2 regions of the Bacillus yunxiaonensis genome follow, and region 1 is predicted to be linked to the other one. Evidence: riboswitches for the same ligand, from Rfam matches in the RefSeq annotation. Region 1 holds a riboswitch; the other holds the start of a gene.
The links. Region 1 has a riboswitch for preQ1 ahead of WAX78_RS14010 (QueT transporter family protein). Riboswitches for the same ligand answer to the same signal wherever they lie in the genome.
Positions count from the first base shown of each region.

Region 2: linked by a shared signal. The riboswitch ahead of queC (7-cyano-7-deazaguanine synthase QueC) and the one ahead of WAX78_RS14010 (QueT transporter family protein) in region 1 are both predicted to bind preQ1.

Region 1 covers NZ_JBAWSV010000004.1:365,746-375,939, forward strand. Annotated here, with positions in the region: gene WAX78_RS14000 (reverse transcriptase-like protein) at 1-301, opposite strand, end outside; gene WAX78_RS14005 (aldose 1-epimerase family protein) at 317-1,189, opposite strand; PreQ1 riboswitch class I at 1,402-1,446, shown strand; gene WAX78_RS14010 (QueT transporter family protein) at 1,453-1,938, shown strand; gene WAX78_RS14015 (ribonuclease H family protein) at 2,114-2,773, shown strand; gene WAX78_RS14020 (zinc-finger domain-containing protein) at 2,786-2,962, shown strand; gene WAX78_RS14025 (DUF2564 family protein) at 3,178-3,426, opposite strand; gene cspD (cold-shock protein CspD) at 3,542-3,739, opposite strand; gene WAX78_RS14040 (cytoplasmic protein) at 4,496-4,804, shown strand; gene WAX78_RS14045 (sterol desaturase family protein) at 4,867-5,487, shown strand; gene WAX78_RS14050 (DUF485 domain-containing protein) at 5,691-6,029, shown strand; gene WAX78_RS14055 (solute symporter family protein) at 6,033-7,583, shown strand; gene WAX78_RS14060 (aspartate aminotransferase family protein) at 7,778-9,130, shown strand; gene WAX78_RS14065 (MerR family transcriptional regulator) at 9,320-10,153, shown strand.
Region 2 covers NZ_JBAWSV010000004.1:117,632-127,825, reverse strand. Annotated here, with positions in the region: gene queF (preQ(1) synthase) at 1-29, opposite strand, end outside; gene queE (7-carboxy-7-deazaguanine synthase QueE) at 60-776, opposite strand; gene queD (6-carboxytetrahydropterin synthase QueD) at 769-1,263, opposite strand; gene queC (7-cyano-7-deazaguanine synthase QueC) at 1,263-1,925, opposite strand; PreQ1 riboswitch class I at 2,020-2,063, opposite strand; gene WAX78_RS12745 (ATP-binding protein) at 2,298-3,506, shown strand; gene WAX78_RS12740 (DUF6254 family protein) at 3,517-3,633, opposite strand; gene WAX78_RS12735 (DinB family protein) at 3,825-4,358, opposite strand; gene WAX78_RS12730 (M3 family oligoendopeptidase) at 4,497-6,191, opposite strand; gene WAX78_RS12725 (MarR family winged helix-turn-helix transcriptional regulator) at 6,467-6,913, opposite strand; gene WAX78_RS12720 (ATP-binding protein) at 7,088-8,584, shown strand; gene WAX78_RS12715 (aspartyl-phosphate phosphatase Spo0E family protein) at 8,611-8,892, opposite strand; gene WAX78_RS12710 (divergent polysaccharide deacetylase family protein) at 9,407-10,180, shown strand.

The DNA of each region.
Region 1 (10,194 bases):
ATTGCTGGGTCATCTGCAATGCTTCTTCTAAAAGTGGTGCATATAAGGGATTCTTCGCATATTGTTTTTCAACAGCTTGTTCTACAAGTTGGGAATCTGTTCGAAACGATACAATTTTATAATTATGTTCGGTGCAATATTTTAATGCAGCAAGTAATGCATGATACTCAGCTTCATGGTTGCTCATAACTCCAAGTGGAACAGAAAGCTGCACAGGCGGTTGAATACCTTTAATAAAAACCCCAGCGCCAGAAGGACCTGGGTTTCCTTTTGATGCACCATCAATGTACACTTCAATCAAATTGAAAACCTCCGATTAACCGATTGTAATGCTATAGCGGCATGTAAATGTTTCATTCGCTTTTAACATTTGAATTCCTTTTTTCTCTTTAAAGTCTTTTGCGGGTTCTACTTCATCAGCAATGCCATACCAAGGTTCAATACATAGAAACGGTGCGCCGTTTCCAGGTGTCCACACACCTACAAATGGAAATCCTTCAAATGCTACTTTAATAAATTTATTATGTTTATGAGAGCGGATAGCAATTTCGTTTTTGTTCATATTTTCAAAAATAAGCGCATCGTTTTTAAATAAATCGTATGTAAGCAGAAGTTCGGTTGTTCCTTCTGCTACTAGGAGTTTATTTTTAGAAAGAAATGGTCCTTCTAATACGCTTGTTTCTAAATGTTCTGGAGTGCTGAAAGATAAGTAGTAATCTGTGAAAGATTCATTTGGTAGTAAAGGACAATTAAAACCAGGGTGTCCTCCAATTGAAAAATACATTTCTTTCGTATTTGGATTGATTACTTCGTATGTTATGTACACAGATGTTTCATGTAATTCATAAGAAACGAGTAATTCAAATGCAAATGGATAGTTTTGAAATGTTTCTTCATTACTCGTTACTGTGTATGTAATTTTTGATTCACTTTGTTCTTTTATTGTAAATGTTAGATCGCGAGCAAATCCATGCTGTGTTAACGAATAAGATTTTCCATCGATATAATATGTATTATCTACTAATCTTCCGACGATAGGGAATAAAATGGGAGCACGTCGTCCCCAATACTTTGAATCCCCTTGCCACATATACTCTGTATGATCTTCTTTTAAGCGAATGCTTTGCAATTCTGCACCTTTTTCAGAAATAGAAACGATCACTTTTTCGTTTTGAATTGTTGCTGTCATGAACAATCCCTCCTAAATCTTTCATGTTTTTTATCCCGCTATTTGTGGACAGTAAGTCACCCACTGATGGAAGTTTCACTTTATTATACGTCCTATAAAAAGAAAAGGATAGTTTATGACTGTCCGTTTGTAATTCAGTTCATTTGATACATCTTTTGCCATATTGACTTAAATTCAAATTATAAATATAATGTATTTTTGTTCATTTACATATTCACGTGGTTCGTAACCATCCCACGTAAAAAAACTAAGGAGATTATACAATGAAAATTAAGACAATTGTTGGTAACGGGATTTTAGCAGCGTTATATATTGCCGTTTCCATGCTTATTCAACCTTTTGGTTTTACGAATATTCAATTTCGCATTTCGGAAATGTTCAATCATCTTGTTGTGTTCAATAAAAAATATATTTATGGGATTGTGTTAGGCGTATTTTTAACAAATCTCTTTTTCTCACCAATGATTGCATATGATCTTGTATTTGGGGTGGGGCAATCTATTGTCGCCTTGCTTTGTACAATTGTTTCTATGCGTTTCATAAAAGGGATATGGGCGCGTATGATTTTTAATACAGTTGTCTTTACCTTTACAATGTTCCTTATTGCCATTGAACTACATCTTGCATTCGATTTACCATTTTTGCTTACATGGCTAACATGTGCAGTTGGTGAATTTGTTGTAATGGCTATTGGAGCACCTGTTATGTATTTTATTAATAAACGAGTGCAGTTTGAAAAATTTGTATAAGATGGCTAAGAGAGTTGTTCACTTAATCGTGACAACTCTTATTTCTTTTCCTCAATTCATCGTTCGAAGATGTGATGTATTCGGAATAGAATACTGTACTCATAGACAAAATATTATAAAATGAACATGTAATATTTGGTAGTGCATTGATTTTATACGTACAAGGGGGAGCGAAATGAAATATAAAATAACTTGGTTATATCGAACAAAGAATGGTTTAGAGACTAAACTTGAAACAGATTACCTTCGTTTAGAAGAGGCGATGCAGTTTGCAGTGGACTTTGAAAAAACAGGGAGAGCGAAAGAACTGTTGTTTTACGATGAAATGGGGACAGAATGGACGTTAAAAGAAGTTAAGAAACTGAGTAAACAAGTTGAAGAAGAGCCGCAAGATCTCTTATTGTATTTCGATGGAGGATACGATATTGAGACGAAAGAGGCGGGTGTGGGAGTGAGCATTTATTATAAGAAGCAGGGAAAAACGTATCGAATTCGTCGCAATGCTTACATAGAAGGAATTGATGATAATAATGAAGCGGAATACGCTGCACTATTATATGGAATGAACGTGCTAGAAGAGCTAGGAGTTAAGTATGAATCCGTTATACTTCGCGGTGATTCTCAAGTGGTGCTCCAGCAATTAGAGGGTGAATGGCCATGTTATGAGGAACATTTAATCCATTATTTAGATCAAATCGAACAAAAAGCAAAACAGATGAGAATAAAATTGATATGTGAACCCGTTTCTAGAAAACAGAATAAAGAAGCTCATCAATTGGCAACGCAAGCACTTGAGGGAACAAACATTGATAGTCATAAAGAAATAACAGAATAGGGGTGTAAGGGAGTGGATCGTAAGCAGCTGATTACGGAAGTGAATGATTTATTAGAAACATATTGCGATGGCTGCTTTTTACAGCAGCATTTTCGAAAAGAACATAGTAAACGTTATGCCCACTCCTTTTGCATTCGGCAATGCACAATAGGAGCAAAGCTAAAAGAGTATGGAACTCGATTGTCTTGAATGATTCCCTATTAACTTTGTTGAGATAGGGAATTTTATACGATTATATGTAGAAAATTTACAGCCGTTTTTTATCCTGCCATTTAGGGGCAGTAAGACCCCGCCTCAAGATTTAGAGAGGATAGGTGGAGGATGAAAAACACTGACAGAAGTTCCACTTTATAGCCCGTTACGTACATAATAAAAACATCCAGAGAAAATCCCCTGGATGTTTTTTAATGCTTTGCTTCTTGTAATTGATGCTCGCATTTCTCTAATTTTGCTTCTTGATCTAATAAAAATGGTGCATCTAAATCTGTTGCTACTTCTTTCATTGTTTCGAGCTGAAGGCGAGCTGATTCAACCGCATTTGTAGCATGCTGCAATGATTCAGGATCCATTGTGATCGTCGCGGAACCAACCATCTTTTGAGCAGTTTCTACGCGAAATTTTACTTCTTCAAAATCGTTTACAGGTAGACCCATTGTTTTCTCCTCCTTTATTTTCTCATTTCACATAGTTTTCGCTCTGTGAAAAAGAAATATACAGAGGAAACAACAAAGGAGGCTACCGATAGGCAACCTCCTGTCATATGTCGAATTAAAGTTTTACTACGTTAGCAGCTTGAGCTCCGCGGTTTCCTTCAACGATTTCGAAAGAAACTTCTTGACCTTCTTCTAAAGATTTGTAGCCTTCTCCTTGAATTGCAGAGAAGTGTACGAATACATCGTCTGCGCCTTCAACTTCGATAAATCCAAAACCTTTTTCGCTATTAAACCATTTTACTTTACCTTGCATGTTATAATGCCTCCTAAATATAATTACTTTCTCATTTAGTGAACGAAAACATTTACAAATTCATAAAATTGAAATTGTTATATTCTCGAATATTCTGCTAAATGATAATTTAAATATACATGGAATGGGAGATTTTAGTCAAGTAAGCGGTTTTATCTTTTTGTATTTTTAAATAATTTTTCACACTAGCTTTATGTATAGGTATAGAACAACTGTTATTTTTAATATCTTTAAATAAAGGCTGTACATAAAGAGCTGAGAGAATGCAGCAGTCTTATTTATCCTGCTATTCGCGGGCAGTAAGACCCTTACATCAAGATTCAGAGGGAAGATAGGTGGGGGATGAAGAAAAGGACGATATACCAACTTGGATATTTACAGTAATTTGAGAGCTTTTCTAATGTTGTATTAAATCCAGCGTTACTTTGCAAATTTGGATTATCTTTTGTGTTTCTATACACATATTGTACAGGCATTCATATGCTATATAGGATTTTTTATTGTTTTATCTTGGATTTTGAAGTGTAAAACAAGGAATTTTACAATAAAATATGGAATATAAACAGAAAGAGGCAGGAGAATTTCTTTCAGAAATATATTAAATATCGCTGTTTCTGTTCATTTTGAAAGAACGTTATTTCGCCCCAAAGTATTTGGGTATATTACAGTAAAGCAGGAATTATATTAGTGGACTATTCCATTCGTTTTGTGTATCAAGCTTTATAATTGTTCATATAAATTAAAGGGGAGATTTTTATGTATCGAACCAAGATAAATGAAAAAGAAATTATTATTACATTAGCACCGAAAATTCGTAAAGAAGTAACGGACAGAAATCCATTATACGAGGCTGTTCTTCAAACTGCTGAGCGATTACTTCAAACAAAACAACCAACATTTGCTGTAAATCATGAAATATTAGGGCTAATTATTGGAGAAGTACAAAGAGGGGAAGTAACAGTTTTTGCAGTGGAACATATTATTCCGAAACAGAATATATTTGGCTCAAGTAATTTTTTATATCGAAATGGAGAAGCAAGTAAGTTTATAATGGGAATGGAATAGAGATAAAAGAAAGCGGCCATAACAATACGTTACGGTCGCTTTCTAAGGAGAGGAACATAGGGATGAAGCGAGTTATAAAAGAGTTTTTCTTTCAGCATGATATTGCCATTATGATTGGAATATTAATTGCTTTTATCGTTTTTTTGAACATGCAATTGTTTACATGGATTGCAGCTATTGCAGTTATTGCGGGGATTATCTTTTATACAATTAACGAATATGTAACACATCGTTTTTTATTTCATTTAAAGCCGCCAAAGAATCAGTTTTTATTAAAAATGTTAAAACGTCTTCATTATGATCATCACGTATATCCGAATGATTTAAAGTTATTATTTTTACCTGTTTGGTATAGTCTTCCTGGATTTACGATATATTTATTCATCGTATATGGTATTACTTCTAGCATCACGGTGACATTATCATTTGGAATCGGAATGATTTTCATGCTTTTAGTATATGAATGGAAACATTACATTGCCCATCGGCCAATCCGTCCAATGACTCCATATGGAAGATGGCTAAAGAAACAGCATATACTCCATCATTATAAAAATGAGAACTACTGGTTTGGAGTATCGAATCTGTTTTACGACTTTTTGTTCAAGACATATAAAGAAGGAAAAGATGTCGAAACGAGTGAAACAGCTCGTAATTTGGAAGGTGAGAAAGCAGTGCAATAAGCACTGCCTTTTTTATTGCAATACATGTTTCGTTAAAAATGGAAAAATATGACGTAATTTGTCTATCGAAAAATCTTTGCTTATAAAAATAGATTGTCTACAATGAGATTAAGTTTCTGAATATTTATAAAATTTAGTAATTAATGTATTCATGGGAGGGGATTTTCTACTATTCGTATGGAAAAGAAAGGGGACGATATGAAGTGAAACAAGAATCATCTGCTCGTAAATTAAATAGTGAAATCAATTACACAGAAGTAGTACAATCTGCTGCATTTCAAAATTTATTACAAGCAAAGAAAAAATTTATTGTACCGATGAGTATTTTCTTTTTCAGTTTTTTTATTGCCTTGCCTATTTTAACATCGTATTCAAAAGTGCTCAATACACCAGTATTTGGTGATATTACATGGGCATGGGTGTTTGCATTTGCTCAGTTCGTTATGACGTGGGCATTGTGTATGATCTATAGTAAAAAAGCGGAATCATTTGATCGGTTATCGAATCAGATTCTTGAAAATGTAGATAAAGAGAGGGGATAAAGATTGAATACAACAGCTTTTACGTTGTTTTTAGTAATTGTTCTTGGGACGCTCGTCATTACGTACTATGCATCGAAAAAAACAAAAAATGCAAGCGATTTTTATACAGCAGGCGGTGGATTAACAGGATGGCAAAACGGTTTGGCGATTGCGGGTGATTACATGTCCGCTGCTTCTTTTCTTGGGATTGCTGGAGCCATAGCATTAACAGGTTTTGATGGTTTTTTTTATAGTATTGGTTTTCTTGTTGCCTATTTAGTTGTATTATATCTTGTTGCAGAGCCGCTTCGAAATCTTGGGAAATTTACGTTAGCAGATATGATTGCAGCGCGTTTTGATGCAAGAAAAGTACGCGGAGTAGCAGCGCTTAATACGATGACGATTTCGATTTTTTATATGATTGCACAGTTAGTCGGGGCAGGAGCACTTATTAAATTATTATTAGGAATCGAATACACAACGTCTGTATTGATTGTTGGGACGTTGATGACTGTATATGTTATTTTTGGCGGAATGACAGCAACGAGCTGGGTTCAAATTGTTAAAGCAGTATTATTAATGGCAGGTACATTTATTATTTCTGTTATTGTGTTTGCCAAGTTTAATTTTAGTATTACAGAAATGTTTGCACAAATGAAGACAGCAACACCGCTGAAAGAAGCATTTTTAAATCCAGGTGTGAAGTATAAAATTGGTTTAGATACCATTTCCTTGAATCTAGGACTTGTTCTTGGTACAGCGGGATTGCCTCATATTCTTGTTCGTTTCTTTACGGTTCGTGATGCCAAAACAGCTCGTCAATCTGTTGTATATGCAACGTGGCTAATCGGATTTTTTTACATTATGACAATTTTCTTAGGGTTTGGAGCGGCGGCATTTGTTGGGAATGAGGCAATTATCAAAGCGAATGCAGCAGGTAATATGGCAGCGCCAATGTTAGCGAAAGCGTTAGGTGGAAACTTTTTGTTTGCTTTCGTTTCGGCAGTAGCATTTGCGACAATTCTAGCTGTAGTAGCAGGACTTGTTTTAACAGCTGCATCAGCGTTTGCTCATGATTTCTATAATGAAATTTTACGACGAGGAAAAGCAACGGAAAAAGAACAAGTAAAAATGGCACGCTATGCTTCAGTGGGAGTTGCAGTATTTTCTATTATTTTAGCGTTATTTGCGCAAACATTAAATGTAGCATTCCTTGTATCACTTGCATTTGCTGTTGCGGCAAGTGCGAACTTACCGGTTATTTTATTCACAATATATTGGAAACGCTTTAATACTACGGGTGCAATTTGCGGTATGCTTGTTGGTTTAACTTCTGCTATTGTTCTCGTTGCGATGAGTCCGAATGTATGGAATCCAGTGGCTGGAAAAGCAATTTTTGTTGGGGACCCGTTATTTCCATATACAACACCAGGAATTGTCTCCATTCCACTTGGATTTTTAGCTGCCTATTTAGGGACAATTTTATCTAGTAAGAAAGAAGATGCCGCTAAATTTGATGAAATATTAGTAAAGTCGAATACAGGACATGGTATTAGTGACGTATCGGCGCATTAAGAAGCAGAGTGCTTTCTAGCTAAAGGAAAGCACTCTGTTTTTTATTTTACTAATTTTCTTTTTTGAATTTTTTAATTATCTGGTAGGATTTACCTCACTTTTGTGGAATGAAGGTTTAGGAAGAGAAAAATTCACATCATCATGAGGCACCGAACAGCTTTAGATATAAAAAGTTGTAATGGAAGGTGGAATGTATGGTGAAAACGAAGCAATCTGGAGAATTATTAGCAAAAGATGAAAAATACGTATGGCATGGAATGCGTCCGTATAGTCCGAATAGTACAATGATTGGAATGAAGGCAGAGGGCTGCTGGGTGGAAGATAGTGAAGGAAACCGCTATTTAGATGGAATGAGCGGTCTTTGGTGTGTGAATAGTGGCTATGGAAGAAAAGAACTAGCTGATGCTGCGTATGAACAGTTACAAAAACTTTCTTATTTTCCGATGTCACAATCACATGAACCAGCAATTCAATTAGCAGAAAAATTAAATGAATGGCTTGGCGGGGATTACGTTATTTTCTTCTCTAATAGTGGTTCAGAGGCAAATGAGACGGCGTTTAAAATTGCTCGTCAATATTATGCATATAAAGGAGAACCGCATCGTTTTAAAGTTATGGCACGCTACCGCGGTTATCATGGAAATACGATGGCGGCGATGGCAGCCACAGGACAAGCACAGCGGAAATATCAATATGAGCCGTTAGCGGCAGGCTTCTTACATGTTACACCGCCAGACTGTTATCGTATGCCAGGAATTGATGAACAGAATATTTACGATGTGGAATGTGTAAAAGAAATTGATCGCGTGATGACGTGGGAATTGAGTGAAACGATAGCGGCATTTATTATGGAACCAATTATCACAGGCGGAGGTATTTTAATGCCGCCGCAAAATTATATGAAGGCTGTCCATGAAACGTGCAAAAAGCATGGGGCACTTCTTATTAGTGATGAGGTCATTTGTGGTTTTGGACGTACAGGAAAACCATTTGGATTTATGCATTATGATGTAAAGCCAGATATTATTACGACGGCAAAAGGAATTACAAGTGGATATTTACCATTGTCCGTAACGGCAGTGAAAAAAGAAATTTATGAGGCGTTTCAAGGGGCAGGAGAATACGAGTTTTTCCGCCATATTAATACATTTGGCGGAAATCCAGCTGCTTGTGCATTAGCGCTTAAAAATTTAGAAATTATGGAGAACGAAGGGTTGATTGATCGTTCTGCTCAGATGGGGTCTCTTCTATTAGAACAATTAAAAGACGCGATTGGCGACCATCCATATGTAGGAGATATTCGCGGAAAAGGGTTACTCGTTGGAATTGAACTTGTAAACGATAAAGCGACGAAAGAGCCAATTGATGGGGACAAAATTGCAAGTGTTGTGAATGCATGTAAAGAAAAAGGATTACTTATTGGCCGCAATGGTATGACGACAGCGGGTTATAATAACATTTTAACGTTAGCGCCGCCGCTGGTAATTTCTAGCGAAGAAATTACGTTTGTTGTAGAAACGGTGAAGGCGGCGATGGAACGTATTTGATAAAAGGTGAAAAGCGAGCCAGAAGGATAAGGCTCGCTTTTCGGTTTGTTGTTTATTGAAAAGAGTACATACATGTATAATATATTTGCTGCTTTATGGAGAGCGAGAAAAACTGTTATTAGCAGGGTAAAGGGACAATATAAAAAGTGTGATTAGGTTAATGAATTTGAAATGAACGGAGAAATAAATATGTTATTAAATCAACGTTTTACAATCGGTGAAATGGCAAAAATGCATAATATTCCTGAATCGACATTGCGGTATTATGATGAAAAAGGTATCTTTCATCCAGCAATTGTTGATTCACAAACGAATTATCGATACTATACGATTGGTCAATTTTCAATGCTAGATACGATTAAGTTTTTACGTCAGTTAAACATACCGCTAAAAGAAATTAAACGATACATAGATGAAAGAACACCATCATTTGCATTGAATTTATTAGAAAAGCAGGAAGAGATGTTATTAAAAAAACAAAGGGAAATTGAATATACATTAGCAAAAATAAAACATAAAATTCGTTTAATGAAAGAAGCTGTGCAAACAAATACTCATACGGTCTTTTTTACAGAAATACCAAAGCGTAAAATTACGTCTTTACCTATTACTCCAAATGTAACGGATGACATGTTTGAATATTATATTCATTCACTTCAAAAAAATATGAAACAAGTAGATAATAGTTTGTTTTCGGGTGATATAGGTGTTACTGTAGCAAAAGATGCATTATTACAACATGATTTTCAAGCGTACAATAGCGTATTCATTCTTCTTGATTACATGCCATTTCAAATTGCTACTTCTAATGTAATTGAAGAAGGGATATATGCGTGTGCGTATCATCATGGACCATACGAAGAAACCGATAAGACTTACATAAGGCTGCTACTAGCTATTGAGCAGGATGGGTATGAAATATGTGGTGATGCAATTGAACTAGCCTTAATTGATTTGTCTGTAACGAGTAATCAAGAGGAGCAAGTGACAGAAATCCAAATCCCTGTGATCAAAAAAAGATAAAGTGAAACTTCCTTCTGGGAGCGTTTTTTCCCAGAAGGTTA
Region 2 (10,194 bases), 250 kb from region 1:
TTTAAATCTTCATCTTTTCTTCCGGTCATCTTAAAAATCTCCCTTCATTCATACAGTAATTATACACCGCGTTTATTGCCCCACACTAAAGCGTGAAGTTGCGGCAATACTTTCGCATTATTCATTTCCTTACATTGCATTGCTTTGTCAATGAGCCATTCATATTTTGTAAGCAGACGTTGAATTAACGATGTATCATCTGTCGTCTGCGTATCATCATTTCCAACTTGTAAGAAGAACGGAGCGTGCGGATAACGTTCATGCACCTCTTTTGCGTATACAAAATCTCGATCGTCAAATACAACCACTTTTAAACTAAATTCCTTTCCTCTTAGCTTATCAATGATTGAATCCAACATAACAAAATCCGTTGTCATCTTTGAACTCGGTGGCTTTGGTGAGATTGTCACCTCATCTATATGAAGTAACCAATCTTGCCATTTACTTCCTTGCGTTTCAATTGCTGTACGAATCCCTTTCTTTTTTAATAAAGAAATCAATTCTCCTAAATGTTTCAACAACGCTGGATTCCCACCTGAAATCGTTACATGTGAGAAATTTTCACCACCAATTTGCACAAGTTCAGAAAAAATTTCTTCTGGCGACATTTGACGAATTTGCTCTTTCGCAGAACCGTCCCATGTAAATGCAGAATCACACCATGCACAGCTATAATCACAACCTGCTGTGCGAACAAACATTGTTTTTTGTCCAACAACCATTCCTTCTCCTTGAATTGTCGGCCCAAAAATCTCTAATACAGGAATGTTACTCACCCATCATCCACTCCCGTCTTACTTCTGCATAACTTGTTGGTGTTTCAAATAAGCGCACAAACTCAACACGCGCTCCTTTATATTCATTTTGTCGATCACCTTTTGTTAGTGCCTCTTCCATTTTCTCAAAAATCCATACAACCATATTTTCAGCAGTTGTATTCATTGCTGGAAGTGTTTCATTTAAGTAACGATGATCTAAATATATTTCAATTTCATTTTTCCAAATTTCTTTTATATCACCAAAATCAATCGCTAAGCCAATTTCATTGACATAACCACTAATTCCGAAAATTACTTTATACGTATGTCCATGAAGGTTTTTACATTTCCCTTCATAACAGTGTAGATGATGTGCAGCATCAAACGTAAATTCTTTACTAACCATAACACGCTTATTATGATACTTCAGTTGCTTACGCTCAATGTCCTGATCTATTTTTTGTAAATTTTCAACAATGCGAAATCCAAAGAAGTTTTGTGTCATTATGCTTTCGCTCCTTCACGCTCTTGTACATATTTATCAAGTCCTGCTTTACGAAGCTGACACGCTGGACATTCACCGCAACCATCACCAATAATTCCGTTATAACACGTTAACGTTTTTTCACGGACAAATTCAAATGCCCCAAGTTCGTCTGCTAATTTCCACGTTTCCGCTTTATCAATCCACATAAGTGGTGTATGAATAACGAATGGATAATCCATCGATAAATTTAATGTAACGTTTAACGATTTCACAAACACATCACGGCAATCTGGATACCCGCTAAAGTCTGTCTCACACACACCTGTTACGATATGGCGTGCCCCTACTTGTTTAGCTAACACAGCCGCAAACGATAAAAACAATAAATTACGTCCATCCACAAATGTCGACGGCAACTCGCCATCTTCATGTGTTATTTCCATATCTGTACGTGTTAACGCATTAGGAGCGAGCTGATTTAACAGGCTCATATCAAGTACAGTATGTTTCACACCTAACTCTTTTGCGATTTCTGCTGCACAGTCAATTTCGAGCTTATGACGTTGATTATAATTAAACGTCACTGTTTCTACTTCTTCAAACTGTTCAAGCGCCCAAAATAAACATGTTGTACTATCTTGACCGCCACTAAAAACAACAACTGCTTTTTCCTTTTTCATTTCACTCATTCTCCTCTTTTTTCGATTACAAGAAGAAAGAGCGTTCTTGAACTGTCATACTAAAAAAACAAAACAATATCTAAAGAATATTGTTCTCTCCTTAGTTTTTTATAGAGGGAGTTCGCGAACCTCTCCCACGCTATGCATGGACTGTCTTCTTCAATTTTCATCTTTCATTGTAACATAGCGGATGTAAGAGTGAAAAACGTCTGTTTTTTCTATTTTTTCTAAAAATATTATTTTATTTTCCTTCATATTAATAGTATGATAATTCTATATATCACATCTTTCACTTCTCACTACAAGGAGGTTTTAAAGCTGAAGCTTTTTATTATGTACCTCTTCTTAAATATATTGTTTATTCTAGTTACAATGCTAATTTATCATTTATTTTGGAGTGAAAAAGGAAATCGCTCTCCGAAGCTCAATTCGCTTGTATTTGTCCTGTCTTGCAGCATTACCGCTATTGTTTGTATGTCGTTTGCTGCAAAAGTTGATTTCGGCTTTCAATTCGACTTCCGACATATCGTGCTAATTGTCGGAACTTTATCCGGTGGTCCAGTAGCAGGCGGTACAATTTTTGGCGTTATGAATCTATATCGTTTTTTTATTGGCGGCAGCGGTGTCATCCCTTCTTTTATCGCATCCATCGTTTTGTATATTTTTCTTATTACAACATACAAAACATATATAAAAGGAAAAATACGACCAAAAATGTATTTAGCTTTTTTTTACAGCCTGATTTATGGCATAGTTTGGATTCCTTATTTTTTATCTATAGTTCCAAATCCGAAGAACTATCTACCTTATATCATTACATACGAATTATGCACAATCATAGGAACGATTTTAATTTTATACTTAATGGACGTATTACAATCGCAAGTTCGTCTTGCAAAAGAACTTGTGAACGCCGAGAAATTTCAATTGATTGGTGAGATGGCGGCTTCAATTTCACATGAAATTCGAAACCCTCTTACATCAACAAGAGGATTTCTTCAATTGCTACAATCGAAAAACTACACAGAACAAGACAAACTGTTGTACTTAGACATCGCTATACACGGTATTGATCAGGCTAACCATGTATTAACAGACTATTTAACATTCGCAAAACCAAGTATTGAAAAAGTACAAACGTTACAGTTAGAAGAAGAATTACTTCACGTTCTTACGCTCATGACACCATTAGCGAACCTTTCTAACGTTCGTATTCATTATACGAAACAAAGTAAAATATTTTACATAACGGGAGAAAAACACAAGCTTAATCAATGCCTTTTAAACATTGTAAAAAATTGCATTGAAGCGATGCCAAACGGTGGAGACCTTACATTTACCTTAACACCCGCTCATAAACACATCCAATTACATATTCAAGATACCGGAATTGGTATGAACAATGAACAAATAAAACGCCTCGGTTCCCCTTTTTACTCTACAAAAGAAAAGGGAACAGGTCTTGGAATGATGGTTGTGTTTAGTGTCATAAAAGCAATGAACGGAAAAATTAAAATATCTAGTAAGAAAAATGTTGGAACGTCTTTCCTTCTTACATTTCCTTTAATAGAAAAAACGTGATGCAACTGCATCACGTTTTTTTCGTTTCATCCACAAGTTCTGCAAAAGTCTTCACTTTCCCATGCGGCTGTTGATGTTCTTTTCGCGCTTTCCATTGTCGTTCTTGCTCCCGTTTTTTATTTCCCATTATTTCAACTCCTTTTAAGATGTCCTTATATATGTTCCGACATATAAAGTAGGAATATACATACATGAGATGATACAAAACTCATGGAAATTGAAATAATAGTGGTGCATGTCACCTGCCACCCTAAATACTTCATAAAAAACTTCCATCAGTGGAGAATGAAGCTCATCCCACTTGATGGAAGTTTCACTTTATCTTTGCAAAATTGAATGTTTCGCTTCTTTCAACTGTGTAAGATGACGTTGTTCATGTAAATCTAAGAATTGTACCCATTGATATAAATTAAGCTCATCAAATATAGGGTGTTTAAGCGATTTTTCAAATAGTTCTTTTTCATTAACAATGCTATGAAGAACATGCAAGAGCTTTTCTCTTGAACTTTGCAGCAATTGAATCATTTGTGCTTTTTTCATTATCGTTTCCGTTGGTTGCATTTGCTGAGGGGCTTCTCTCTTTCTTGTTCGATCGAGTGTAAGTTGAAGGTCTTGTAGTGGAACAACTTTTCTTTCGTTTTTATGAAGTGCATATACAATTGCGGATGTAACAGATTGTTCAACTAGATGAAGGTGATGTAAAACTTGCATTATGCTCCATTTATCACGGCGTGGCTTCGTGTTAATTTCTGTATCTGTTAACATTTCAATTTCTGATAAAAGCATCTGTCTTGTAGACGACATTCCTCGTAACAACGTCTCCATATTCATATTTGCATAAGATTGCACCATATTTCTCCCCCCTATTTGGTTAAAAAGAGGCGCTTCTTCAAAGAAACACCTCTTTTTAATTATTCTAAATTTTCTTTTATTATCTCATTTTTCCAAACATGTGTCGATTGTAAATTCATAAAAAACAGTGTATATTTTTTACAATTTTGTGTCATCTACTTCATCTAACCACGCATGAATTTCATCGATGACACCCTTCACACATCCATCAGCAAACGGAGAGATTAAATTTGCCGTTTCAACTAATCGTAAAAATGATTTACTTCCGCCTTGACGACAAAGGTGAACATAATCTTCCCATGCTTCTTGACGATTCTCTCTAGAGCGTTTCCAAAATTGAAGCGCACAAATTTGCGCTAACGTATAATCAATATAATAAAATGGTGAATTATAAATATGCGCTTGACGTTGCCAAAAGCCTCCGCGCTCTAAATAATCATTTTCTTCATAATCACGGTGCGGTAAGTACTTTCTTTCAATATCACGCCAAGCTGCTTTACGCTCAGCTGGTGACGCGTCTGGATGCTCATATACAAAATGCTGGAATTCATCAACAGATACACCATATGGTAAAAATAGTAAAGCCGAACTTAAGTGTGAGAAGTAATATTTCTCCGTACCTTCTTCAAAGAATAATTTCATCCACGGCCATGTGAAAAACTCCATGCTCATAGAATGAATTTCACATGCCTCATACGTCGGCCAATTATACTCTGGAATTTCATAATGGCGGCTTTCATATACTTGGAAAGCATGTCCTGCTTCGTGCGTTAACACATCAATATCACCAGACGTTCCATTAAAATTTGAGAAAATAAAAGGTGCTTTATAGTTTTCAATATATGTACAATAGCCTCCGCCAGCTTTTCCTTTTTTTGCAACAAGATCAAGTAAATTATTTTCTAACATAAAGTTAAAAAATTCATTTGTTTCTTCTGATAGTTCTTTATACATTGTTTTTCCGTGATTCACAATCCAATCCGCATCACCTTTTGGTACAGCGTTACCAGATGCGTATTCAAAGTTCTCATCATAATACGCAAGCTTCTCTACCCCAATGCGTGCCTTTTGCCTTTGTCTAAGCTCTGTTGCAACAGGAACAATATAATCAAGCACTTGCTTACGGAAATTTGCAACCATCTCTGCATTATAGTCAGTACGATACATTCTTGCATATCCAAGTTCTACAAAATTGTTAAAGCCCAGTTTCTTCGCAATTGTCGTTCTTACTTTTACAAGTTCATCATAAATATGATCTAACTCTTCTTCATGCTCTGCTAAAAAACCATAATATGCCTCACTTGCTTGTTTACGCATATTACGATTTGTATGCTGCATAAACGGGACAAGTTGCGATAATGTTCGCTCTTCTCCTTCAAACAAAATTTTAGCTGCTGCTAATAACTGTGTATATTGAGAAGATAATTTATTTTCTAACTGTAAATCTGCTACCACGTCATCGGAATATGTCTTCATTTCAGCCTCTGCAAGTGCAAAAAGCTGCGTACCATAATATTCTTCTAATTGTTTTCGAAATGGAGATTGTGTTAATGCCTCGTAATATTTTGTCACATATCCTTTTACAATTGGAGAATACTCATCAAAGAAATCTTGTTCTTCTTTATAGAATTCGTCCGTCGTATCTATACTGTGACGAATATAACATACGTTATACATAGTGCTGAAATCATTGCGAATTGCATTAATATGTGCAATTACTTTCTTTTGTTCCTCCACTGTTTTTACACTCTTGAACTGCTGCAAAGCTTCTGTAAATCTTTCTTTCACTTCATCCATATTTGGACGTTTGTACTCATAACTTTCAAATGCCATGTAAATAGCCCCTTTCTCTTCTAAAAAGCATTCTCGTACTATTATTCCATATATTTTGCAAATCCCCTTTATTGAACAGCAAAATTCATCCTACATACATTTTTAAATTCATACATTTTAATTTTAAACTTGGGATACATTGAAAATTCTATACTATTATTCATTAAGTAAGAAATAAGATATAACTAATCATCAGTGGAGGGCTTACTGCCCGCAAATAGCGGGATAAATAAAAAAACTTTGAACTGTGCATTCAAAGCTTACAAAACCCTTTATTATTTCTCATATTTCCCTATCTTCTTTAACAACGTTAATAGTTGATCTTTCTCATCCTTGTTTAACATATGGAATGATTCATGTATGACTTTTTCATGATTCGGAAAAATATTGGAAATCAATTGCAGCCCTGATTCAGTTAAATGAGCATAAATGACACGCCGATCATTTGGACAAGGCTTTCGCTCTACAAGTCCTTTTTTTTCTAATTTATCAACAACATACGTAATACTGCCGCTTGCAATTAAAATTCTTTCACCAATTTGTTGCAATGGTTGATCTCCCTTATGATATAACAGTTCTAGCACTGCAAACTCTGTTGGATTTAACCCGTTACTTTGAATAGATTTATTGGTAGTATCCATAACCGAGCGGTGTACGCGCGATAAAGCGATAAATACTTTTAATGATTTGGAAACATTTTCTCTCTCATACTGAGATGTCATAACTCTTCAATCCTTTACTAAATTTCTTTTCAAATAGCGATATTATATCAAATTTCAAAAACACCGTCTTGTTTCAATATATTACAATAAAAAATAATAAAAAAATATAAAAGCACTGCATATTTAAGAATGTTTATATATAATGAAAATAAAAAACAGAAGGAGTTAGCAATTTTGAACGTAAAACTACGCAACACATTTTTATATATTTTGTTTGTTATATTGCCAACTCTTTGTATTAGCGCTCTCTTTTTTTCATACCACAAATATACAATGCAGCGCGAAAATAAACAGGCAGCTCATAAAGTCGTATTTTTATATAGAGACTATTTAGATCGTTATTTAGGAGAAGCAACATCTGCATTAGAAATGCTTACTATGGTTATTAGCACAAAAACGAAAGATATTAATCAAATCCAACAAGTCCTACAAAGTACAGATGAAAGAGACCCTCGCTATTCTGGTCTGTATTATGCGAATACAGATTATAAAATTACAGTAGCATCATCCAGTTTAAAAAGAAGCTTTGATATCGCCGATCGTTCTTATGCACAAGAGGCTTTGAAAAATAAACGGACCACAGTTTCATCTGCAATTACTGATCGTGTTTCTGGACATCAGGTCATTGCGATTGCTACTCCTGTTCTCAAAAAGAATAAAGAGGTTTCCGGACTACTCGTAGCAAGTTTACGATTTGACTATATTGCAGCATCTTTAAATGCAATCAAACCAAAATACCATTTTGAAGTGCTTGATAAGCAGGGAATTACATTTTTACAAGATGATGATCACAAATTTGCTCAAAAAAACACACAACAAATTACTGTTCCATTAACAAGATTACCGTGGAGCGTTTCTATTTATCCGTTACCTATTCAACAAAATATTCTATACCGGAACGTCTTTACGGAATGTTTAATAACATTATTTCTTATGAACATTTTATTTTTAGTTGTAAAGTATATGCTTCTGAAAAGACAAACAAAATTGGAAAGAAAGCAAAATGAAGTACAAAAAATGGAATTAGTTGGCTCTCTTGCTGCAAGTACAGCTCACGAAATTCGCAATCCTCTTACAGGCATTAAAGGACTTGTCGCTCTTTTAAAAGAAAAACATACAAATGAACAAGACCAATTTTATTTCTCAGTTATTGAACAAGAAATTGAGAGGATTAATGAAATTGCCAGTGAATTCCTTATCCTTGGAAAACCAACTGCTATTATTGAAAAAACATACGATTTAAGAGACATTGTAAAAGAAGTTTCGTTAATTATCCAATCTGAGGCAAATTTACATAACGTTCAAATTTCCATACATATGCCAGAACATCCAATTCTTATTCGTTGCTCAACTGATCATATCAAACAAGTTATTTTAAATATTACAAAAAATGCTTTTGATGCAATGACATTAGGTGATACATTGACAATTATAGCCGAAGCAAGCGGAAATATAGCTCAATTACGTATTATAGACACAGGGAAAGGAATTCCAGAACACATCCAAAAACATATTTTTCATCCATTTTTTACAAACAAAGATACAGGAACAGGACTAGGCCTTGTCGTATGCAAAAGAATCGTTGAAATGTACAATGGTCAAATTACGATTAAAAGCAAAGAACATATAGGAACAACTGTATGCATTACACTCCCGCTCCATTCACAATAATCATCCCTTTTTCTATACAGGGATGATTATTTCATAAATGCTGTAATAAACATTCTCCAAAACATATTCGATCTCACATTGTTTGACGTTTTAAAAACTGGCGCTTTTAACATTAAAAACCATTTCGATACTTTATTCTCTTTGTAACGTTGATATTTCATAATAAGCATGTCCAATTCTTGACTTACTTGAACTGTCTCTAGGCTATTAAGTCCATTTATAAGCCCTAAGTGAATCATTTCTTCGCGCTTCACATCAATATCGCGTAAAAGCTTGTCCAATGTAGATTTCCTTTTTGCTACAAACATACGTATCCCCCTCGATATTATTCCGTAATCTGTATTCCTCTCTTATTAAAAATGGAATTTTCTGTTTCTTTTCCATCAAGTGTGAACGTTCAGAAAATTAAACATTTTCTCCCTGTAATTTACAAATCTTTATCCTCACCTTGAGAATTATTACAAATTATTCTATCTTTGTAAATACATTCGCAATAATAGACATTTTTTTTGTTTTATTTTAGTTGAAACCCCTCTTAATTATAATTTTTCCTCTTTTTCACAATTGCATTTTCGACATTTTGTGCGGTTAAATTACTTCAAAACGTAAACGATAACAGTAGATTATCATTTATCCGGCTATTCGCGGAGAGTAAGCCCCCGTCTCAAGACTATGAGAAATTAAAGAATATAAATGAGAAAACCATCAGCTGATGAGATCCCCCATCTACTAATGGTAGCTTCATTCTATTCATTTAAACCGAAAATGAACAATCTCTCGTCTATTGATGGGTGTTTTGTTATTAAGAAGGGAGAATCTTACATGCGAAAATATATTGTTACCTTTTTACTTACGGCGCTACTGCCAATCATAACCTTTTCTGTACCGACCTACGCTCATACAAATAAAGTAGCAATTGTCATTGATGACTTTGGAAATAATATGAAGGGAACGGAAAAAATGTTATCTCTTCCTATCCCGTTAACCGTTGCAGTTATGCCATTTCTTCCATCTACAAAACAAGATGCAAGATCAGCTCATCAAAAAGGACACGAAGTTATTATACATATGCCAATGGAGCCTATAAAAGGAAAAAAAGAATGGCTTGGTCCAAAAGCTATTACAACAGACTTAAGTGATGATGAAATTAGAAGTCGTGTCAAACAAGCAATTGAAGAAGTTCCATTTGCAATTGGAATGAATAATCATATGGGTTCAAAAGCAACTGCTGATGAAAGAGTGATGCGTATTATACTATCCGTTTGTAAAGAACATGGTCTCTTTTATTTAGATAGTAAAACAAGCCCAAACAGCGTTGTAAAAAAAGTTGCTGAAGAAATTGGTGTGCCTACTGTAGAAAACAAGCTATTTTTTGATGATGTATATACTTCTTCTCACGTAACAAAACAAGCAAATTCTCTTTTGAAGAAAATAGAAAAAGAACCTGTTATGGTAGCTATTGGTCATGTTGGGCCACCAGGTGAAATTACCTCTTCCGTCATCCAGTCTTATATTCCAAAAATTCAAGAAAAGGCTGATTTCATCTTCTTATCTGATCTTGTCTCACCAGCGCCACCTGTTTCTTCACAAAAATAGAGAGAGGCAGAAGC